One region of the Parapedomonas caeni genome, then DNA from elsewhere that is predicted to be linked to it. Evidence: riboswitches for the same ligand, from Rfam matches in the RefSeq annotation. Region 1 holds a riboswitch; the other holds the start of a gene.
What was found. A riboswitch is a leader RNA that binds a small molecule or an ion and turns the genes downstream of it on or off. The one in region 1 is predicted to bind cobalamin.
Positions count from the first base shown of each region.

Region 2: it holds a riboswitch for cobalamin, as region 1 does, so the genes downstream of both, metE (5-methyltetrahydropteroyltriglutamate--homocysteine S-methyltransferase) here and ABU113_RS06660 (TonB-dependent receptor plug domain-containing protein) in region 1, are expected to answer to the same signal.

Region 1 is NZ_JBEUDS010000007.1:29,613-34,027, forward strand. Features, by position in the region: gene ABU113_RS06650 (ABC transporter permease) at 1-506, shown strand, start outside; gene ABU113_RS06655 (Bax inhibitor-1/YccA family protein) at 616-1,338, shown strand; cobalamin riboswitch at 1,447-1,706, shown strand; gene ABU113_RS06660 (TonB-dependent receptor plug domain-containing protein) at 1,843-3,777, shown strand; gene ABU113_RS06665 (ABC transporter substrate-binding protein) at 3,777-4,415, shown strand, end outside.
Region 2 is NZ_JBEUDS010000024.1:41,207-45,621, forward strand. Features, by position in the region: gene metE (5-methyltetrahydropteroyltriglutamate--homocysteine S-methyltransferase) at 1-2,348, opposite strand, end outside; cobalamin riboswitch at 2,658-2,879, opposite strand; gene ABU113_RS14130 (acyl-CoA thioesterase) at 3,127-3,519, shown strand; gene ABU113_RS14135 (MmgE/PrpD family protein) at 3,800-4,415, shown strand, end outside.

The DNA of each region.
Region 1 (4,415 bases):
TCGAGGCTGAGGGCGACGCCGAGCCAGCGGTGTTCCGGCTGGTCAGCGAGCGCTACCCCACGGTGTCGATCGTGCGGATGAAGGAGACGCTGGTGCAGGTCGGCGCGCTGCTGGGGCAGATTTCGGTCGCCGTGCGCGCCATGGGCTCGGTGACCATCGTCGCCGGTGTGCTGGTGCTGATCGGTGCCATCGCCGCCGGCCGTCAGGCCAAGACCTATGACTCGGTGCTGCTCAAGCTGCTGGGGGCGACGCGGCCGCAGATTCTCGCCAGTCTGGCGCTGGAGTATGCCGTGCTCGGGCTGGTGACCGGCGTCGTGGCGCTAGGTCTCGGGCTCACTGGCGGCTGGTTCGTGGTCACCCGCGTGCTGGAGCTGGGCTGGCAGTGGGCGGTGCTGCCGCCGGTGCTGACGGTGATCGCCGGTGCCGTGTTCACCCTGATCATCGGCCTGGCGGGCACCTGGAGCGTGCTGGGTGTCAGGCCCAATCAGGTGCTGCGCGCCGCCTGAGCAGGGAAAGCGCTGCGAACGTCTCTTAACAGCCTTGAAAGATGGCTCTGGTACGCCAATATTGTTGGCGTCCGCATTTTGCGGACTTGAGATTGTGAGGGAGAACCTGATGGTGAACCAGATCGACCCGCGTTTCGCCACCGCCCAGACCGGCGGGATGGCCCGGGCCGACATCGACGTTGGCCTGCGCAAGTACATGCTGGGCGTGTACAACTACATGGCCTCCGGCGTCCTGCTGACCGGCATGGTCGCGTTGCTCGTCGCCAGCGTGCCGGCGTTGCAGCAGTTCGTGTTCTTCACCCCGTTCAAGTGGGTGGCGCTGTTCGCGCCGCTGGCCATCGTGCTGTTCTTCAGTGTCCGCCTGCACGCCATGTCGGCGTCGACGGCGCAAGCGGTGTACTGGCTCTACGCCGGCGCCATGGGCCTGTCGCTGGGCAGCATCTTCCTTGTCTATACCGGCGCCTCCATCGCCAAGACCTTCTTCGTGACCGCGACCGCCTTCGGCGCGCTCAGCCTTTACGGCTACACCACCAAGAAGGATCTCTCGGCCTGGGGCACCTTCCTGATCATGGGCGTGGTCGGCCTGCTGGTTGCCAGCCTGATCAACATCTTCCTGAAGTCGAGCGGCCTGGAGTTCGTCATCAGCGCTGCCGGCGTGCTGCTGTTCGCCGGCTTGACCGCCTACGACACCCAGAAGATCAAGGAAATGTATTACGAGGGCGACGGCTACGAGGTCACTGCCAAGAAGTCGGTGTCCGGCGCGCTGGCGCTCTACCTCGACTTCATCAACCTGTTCCTGTTCCTGCTGCGCTTCCTCGGCAATCGCGAGTAGTCGCGGCGGACACAACGGACAAACCCGAGGCCCGGCCATTGCGCCGGGCCTTGTTGTCTGTCCGCCCTTGCTGCCTGGTCGGCTTGACTTGGCCGCCCGGCCTCTCTACCCACCCCGACTGCGACAGGTTCCCCCGCGAGGGGGATGAAAAGGGAATTCGGGAGCCCGGCGTCGCACGTCCCTCGTGGCGTGTGCCGTCAGCAAGGCCGAAGCTGTCCCCGCAACTGTGAGCGGCGAGCCCGCGTGTCACAGGCCACTGAACCTCGGTTCGGGAAGGCGACACGCTCCCCGTCAGGGGGATGGTCCAGGATCGGGCCATCAGGCACTGACCCGCAAGCCAGGAGACCTGCCTGCCGCGGTCGTCCATCGTCCGGTCGGGGTGTGCCGAACGAGCGGGTTCTCCCGTGAGGCGACGCCGTTGGGTCGGGTCGCGTAAGGGCGGGGGTATTTCTCCTCTCATCATGTCGTTCCGGCCTGTGGATCCGTTCGTCCAATGGAGGACACATGACCGATCGTATCACCCTGCCGCTGGCAGGCCTTGCCATCCTGCCGCTCGCCGGCATCACCTGTCTGCCGCTGGCCGCCCATGCCGACGAGGCGGCCGACCCGACCACCGTCATCGTCACGGCCAGCCGCCTCGGCCAGCCGCTGATGGACGTTGGCACGTCCGTCACCGTGCTCGAACAGGCGGAGATCGAGGCCAGCCAGTCGGTCCTGCTGGCCGACCTGCTGGCGCGCACGGCGGGTGTCAGCGTCAGCAGCAACGGCAACCTGGGCTCGGCGACCGCGCTGCGCATCCGGGGCGCCGAGACCGACCAGACGCTGGTGCTGGTGGATGGCGTGCGCCTCAACGACCCCACCGCGACCGGCGCCGGCGTCAACTTCGGCACGCTGACGCTGCACGGGATCGAACGCATCGAGGTGCTGCGCGGCCCGCAATCGACCATCTGGGGCAGCCAGGCGATGGGCGGTGTCGTCAACATCATCACCGAGCGTGGTGACGGCCCGCTGGGCGGGCGGGCCAGTGTCGAGGTCGGCGCGCGGGACACCGTGGACGTTGCCGCGCGCGTGTCGGGCAGCACCACCTTCGTCGATTACGCGGTGGGGGCGGGGCATTTCCGCACCGATGGCATTTCCTCGGCCGACGCCGCCGACGGCAACAGCGAGCGCGATGGCTATCGCAACACCACGGTGCATGCCAAGCTGCGGCTGAAGCCCAGCGAGACGCTGAGCCTCGATCTGCGTGGCTGGCTTGCCGATGCGCGCGTCGAGTTCGACGGTTACCCGGCGCCGAGCTACAGCTTCGCCGATACCGACGAATACGGCAAAAGCCGCGACGCGGTGTTCTATGCCGGCCTCAATCTGGACCTGCTGGACGGCCGCCTCGGCAATCGCCTGGCGGTGAGCTACACCGACACCAGCCGCGACAATTACGACCCGGCGCAGGCCAGCCCCCGGACGTATCGCGCTGACGGTTCGGTGGTGCGCGTCGAATATCAGGGCACGGCACGGATCACCGAGGGTTATACGCTGGTGTTCGGCGCCGAGACCGAGAAGTCGAAGTTCGACACCGAATCGAGCTACAGCGCCGACAAAGCCGACGTGCGCATGGACAGCCTGTACGCGGAGGTCCAGGCCAAGCCGGTGGCCGGCCTGTCGTTGACGGCGGGCGTCCGCTACGATGACCAGTCGCGCTTCGGGGACGCGACCACCGTGCGCCTCACCGCCGCCTACACCCCCAATCAGGGCAACACCATCCTGCGGGCGACCTATGGCGAGGGCTTCAAGGCGCCGAGCCTCTATCAGCTCTACAGCGATTACGGCAACGCGGCGCTGCGTCCCGAGACCGCCAAGGGCTGGGATGCCGGGATCGAGCAGGCGCTTGTCGAGGGCAAACTGCGGGTCGGCGCGACGGTGTTCGGTCGCAGGACGCGCAACCAGATCGACTTCTTCTCCTGCTGGGGCAGCACCAACCCGCTGTGCGACACCCACCCCTATGGCTTTTACGACAATATCGCGCGATCGCGCGCCAAGGGCGTCGAGCTGACCCTGGTCGCCCAGCCGGTGAAGCAGGTGGCGATCAACGCCAACTACACCTACACCGATACCGAGAACCGCTCGGCGGGGTCGGCCAATCTCGGCAACGTGCTGGCGCGTCGGCCCAGGCACGTCGCCAATGTGGCGCTCGACGTCATGCCGTGGCAGGCACTCACCGCGACACTGGCGGTGCAGCATGTCTCGGCGAGCTTCGACAATGCCGCCAACACCACCCGGCTGGCCGCCTATACGGTGGTCGACCTGCGGGCGCGTTACCGCGTCAACGATGTGTTCGGGCTGTTCGGGCGGGTGGACAACCTGTTCGACGTTCGCCGTCAGACCGCCGCTGGCTATGGCTCCATCGGCATCGGTGGCTTCGCCGGCGTCGAGCTGAACTTCTGATGCGAGCGGGCGGGACGATACGTGGCCTGACGGTCGCGGTGCTGGGCGCGGTATCGCTGGTTGTCGCCAGTGGCGCCGCGGCCGGATCGGCGCCGCCGCCGGCCCGTATCGTCTCGCTCAACCCCTGCCTCGATACCATTCTCGTCCACGTCGCCGATCGCGGGCAGATCGCGGCCCTCAGCCATTATGCGCGTGAGCCGGGCGGTTCCACCATCTCGGGCGTCGCGCGCACCCTGCCGTTCACCTACGAGACGGCCGAGGAGGTGATCGCCCGCAAGCCCGATCTCGTGCTCACCAGCCAGCACAGCCAGCCCGGCACCCGGGCGGCGCTGGCCCGCCTGGGCATCCGCACCGCGCTGTTCAAGGTGCCGGAGACGCTGGCGGAAAGCATCGATCAGGTGCGTGACGTTGCCGCCGCCGTCGGTCATCCGGCGCGCGGCGAGGCGCTGGCCCGCCGGATCGAGGCGGCGATGGCGGCGGCGCGCCAACAGGCGCGCGGCGTGCCGCCGATACCCACCGTGGTGTTCCAGCCTGGCGGCTTTTCTCCCGGCAAGGGCAGTCTGCCCGACGCCCTGCTGGCGCTCGCCGGCTTCGACAACGTGGCGGCGCGCTATGGCGTCGAGCACTGGGGCGTCATC
Region 2 (4,415 bases), on a different contig from region 1:
GCTTTATTCACGCAGGCGAGATAGGGGGCGCGGACGATGGCGGCGGCAGCGACCATGTTGGTGAGTGCCTGCCGGACCTCCTCCCAGCGGCGCGTCTTGAGGCCGCAATCCGGATTGACCCAGAGTTGCCCCGCAGGGAGGCACCGGCCGGCCCGTTTCAGAAGATCGACCATTTCAGCCACCGTCGGTATGCGCGGCGAATGGATGTCGTAGATCCCTGGCCCGATTTCGCTGGGGTACTGATAGGTCACAAAGGCATCCAGAAGTTCCATCTTTGAGCGTGCGGTCTCGATGGAAATCACATCGGCATCCATGGCGCTGATCGCGCCGATGATGTCGTTGAACTCGGAATAGCACATATGGGTGTGAATCTGGGTTTCCGGCCGGACGCCGGAGGCGGTGATGCGGAAACATGCGACCGCCCAGTCGAGATAGCCTTGCCAGTCACGGCGTCGCAAGGGCAGGCCCTCGCGCAGGGCGGCCTCGTCGATCTGGATGATCGCGGCGCCAGCGGCTTCCAGGTCAGTCACTTCATCGCGCATGGCGAGCGCGATCTGGCGGCAGGTCATCGCGCGCGGTTGATCGTCACGCACGAATGACCATTGCAGGATCGTCACCGGTCCTGTCAGCATACCCTTTACCGGACGTTGGGTGAGGCTCTGGGCGTACCGCCACCAGTCGATGGTAATCGGTCCGGGTCGCCTGACATCGCCGTAGATGATTGGCGGCCGGACGCAGCGCGAGCCATAGCTTTGCACCCAGCCCTGACGAGTAAACGCGAACCCGGAAAGCTGTTCGCCAAAATACTGCACCATGTCGTTGCGCTCGAATTCGCCATGCACCAGCACGTCGAGTCCGATTTCCTCCTGCCAGCGGATCGCCCGCTCGGTTTCCGCCCTCAGGAACTCCGTGTAGCCGGCATCGTCCAGCTCGCCCTTTCCGTGCGCGGCCCGGGCGTTGCGTACCTCCGCGGTCTGCGGGAAAGAGCCGATCGTGGTGGTCGGAAGTGGTGGCAGATCCAGGATCGACCGCTGAAGTTTGATGCGGTCTGAAAAGGCGACAGCACGTTTTGCATAGTCGGGGGTAGTCTGCATCAGGCGATCGCGGACCAGCCGGTTGTTGGTCAGCGAGGACATGCGGCGACCGGCGATAGAATCCGCATTGGCGGCCAGCTCGGCGGCGATGATGTAGCGCCCCTCGGACAGGCCGAGGCTGAGCACGGACAACTCTTCCAGTTTCTGCACAGCGAACGCCAGCCAGTCCTTCACGTTCGCATCGAGCTTTGTTTCGAGCGAAAGGTCGATCGGTGTGTGCAGCAGCGAGCAGGAAGGAGCGATCTGTATATCGCCGCGGCGTCTCGCCATGGGTTCGTAGCGGTCGAGCAACGCCGTCAAATCCGCCTTCCAGACGTTGCGGCCATCGATCACGCCAAGCGACAGTACAAGATCATGCCGTGCGTTCGCCAGCACGGCGTCGAGCTGCTCAGGCGCACGGACAAGATCGATATGAAGGCCGGCGACCGGCAGTGATAGCGCGGTTTCGAGGTTGTCGCCCAGGGTGCCGAAATAGGTCGTCAGCATCAGCTTGATGCCATCTACAGACGTCAGGTCGGCATAGGCCTGGCGGAACGCGGTGCGTGCGTCGTCGTCGAGATCAAGGACGAGCGCCGGCTCGTCGATCTGAACCCAATCCGCGCCTGCCGCGCGCAGGCGGGTCAGTAGCTCGATATAGACCGGCAGGAGTTCGGATAGCAGTGACAGCGGCTTGACGCTGTCATGCGCTGATTTGGCGAGTAACAGCCAGGTGACAGGGCCGAGAATCACTGGCCGGGTATGGTGCCCCAGGGCGCGGGCTTCGCGGAAATGGTCCACGGGCTTGGTGCTGCTCAGCGTGAAACGCTGACCTGGCGACACCTCCGGTACCATGTAGTGATAATTGGTGTCGAACCACTTGGTCATTTCCTGTGCCGGCACGTCTCCAGATGCCCCGTGGCCGAGATCGCGCCCATGGCAGCAGCCAGAGTGCTGCTGTTGCGTGTGTGTGCCGCGCGCCATCGCAAAGTAGACATCAAGTGAGTCCGGCTCACCCAGCGGGCGGTAAATTTCGGGGATGGCACCCACCATGACGCTGGTGTCCAGAACCTGATCGTAGAGCGAAAAATCATTGCTGGGGATGATGTGTACGCCGGCGGCTTTCTGGCGGTCCCAGTTGGCGGCGCGTAGCTGGGCGGCGCTATCCAGCAGCTGGGCCTGATCGAGGGTGCCAGCCCAGTAGGCCTCCAGGGCAGACTTGAGTTCTCGGCGGTGGCCGATACGGGGAAATCCAAGATTAGCGGCGACAACAGACATAAAATCTCCTTCGGCACTGCCGTTGGCGTGCCGTTCAAGAAATGACAAAGGGAAGGGAGGTGAGGCGCGCCGTGTCAGGCCATTGTGTCAGGACAAGGCGCGCCACCGCATTCGATACGCCTCGACATTGATGGCGACCGGACAGCTGGTGGAACGCAGTGCGGAAAATGACATCGACCTATCACCTGATTGCCGGGCGGGGAGGTCGAGCCGTGGGCGCGCGAACGAAATTCACATCCGCATCGCCGGAGGGATGGGAGGGACGAGCGTTGTTTTCGCGCGGTCCACCGGAGGCACCCCCGTCCGAGGAACGTTATCGCGTCGCAGGCAGGTCTCCTGGCTCACGGGTCGTCACGTCGGTTCCAGCCTTCCCGGCGCCCTCGGTCGCCAGTGACATGAAAATCGGAACCGCCGCTCGCCGCTCACAGTTGCGGGGGCAGCGCCGGAATCCGTCCTGCGAGGACGTCACCGGCTTCCCGTCTTAGCCCCTTCGCCAGTTCGGCGTCGGGGAACCTCGACGCATCACTACAAGCATGACGCGCGGGCGGCGTCAAGAAGAATATAAAGAATTCTTTATGCGATTGGCGGTTGCAGGGGTGACGCTGGACGCCTGTGCGGAGCGGTGATGGTAGCGGCGCGAGTGTGGCATGGCTGCCGGGACTGCAGACTTCGCGGTCTTCGCAGTTTTACGGGGGCGCCATGCACGCTGTTCGCCGTTTCAGTCATTTCGCGTCCGCAGTCCGCGTGGTTGATTCGTTCAATCAAAGGAGGTTTTACCATGACAGACTCCCCGGACATCGCCAGCGTGCCTGAAACGCGTCTTTGCGACATGGTATTCCCCGAGCAGGCCAATCATTATGGCACCTTGTTTGGCGGCGCGGCGCTTAATCTGATGGGCAAGGCCGCGTTCATCGCCGCCAGCCGGCATGCCCGGGCGCCCGTCGTCATGGCCTCGGCAGACAAGGTTACCTTCCATCATCCGGTGGTAGTCGGCCAGCTGGTGGAATGTCATGCCTGGGTTTCGCGTTCCGGGTGCTCGTCGATGACCGTCGAGGTATCGGTGATTTGCGAGACGCTGGCCAGTGGCGATCGTTCGCCGGCGATGCAGGGCCGGTTCGAGATGGTGCGGGTCGACGGACAGGGGCGTCCCTGTCCGATCATTCGTCGCTGACCACGGCGGCACCACGATGGTGGCAGCAGCTTCGCAGACTTCGCCGATTTGCAGGATCAACGCGCCGGATATTCGCTGTTTCAGCCATGTTCTCGCTGGATGCGGATCTCCATAACAGCGGCATGTTTGCGAATGCCTCTCTTCCTGGTCTCCATCTGCCGACGCGCATGACGATGATTGCTGCCGCGACGGCTCACCGCACTGACGGCGGCGCATGCAAGCCGGCGTGCGATGGCCCTGCATATTCCCAACTCTCTCTGCTGACGAAAGATGAACCCTCATGAAGTTGCATGATGTCCGTACCTACAAGTCCGCGGAGCTGCTGGCCCGCGAGGATCAGCTGGCCTGGAAGCTGGCTGCGGTCGCCACCGACCCCGTTGCTGTCGACGCGGATGTCGCCGAGATGATCGGCAATCGCATTATCGACAACGCGGCGGTCGCCGTCGCGTCCCTGGCACGCCGGCCGATCCGTTCGGCACGGGCCCAGGCGCTCGCACATCGGGTCAACGGTCGATCCACCAATCTCGGCGCGCTGCTGCTGGGATTGGGTGACGATGTGCGTGTGTCCCCGGAATGGGCGGCGTGGGCCAACGGTGTGGCAGTGCGGGAACTGGACTTTCATGATACCTTCCTGGCTGCCGACTACAGCCACCCCGGCGACAATATTCCGCCAATTCTGGCCGTGGCTCAGGCCAAGGGCCTTGATGGAAAGGCGCTGATCCGGGGTATTGCCGCCGGCTATGAGTTGCATGTGAATCTGGTGAAGGGCATCTGCCTGCATGAGTACAAGATCGACCACATCGCCCATCTGGGGCCGTCGGCGGCCGGCGGTATCGCGGCCGCGCTGAACCTGCCCACCGAAATTGCCTATCAGGCGATTCAGCAGGCGCTTCACA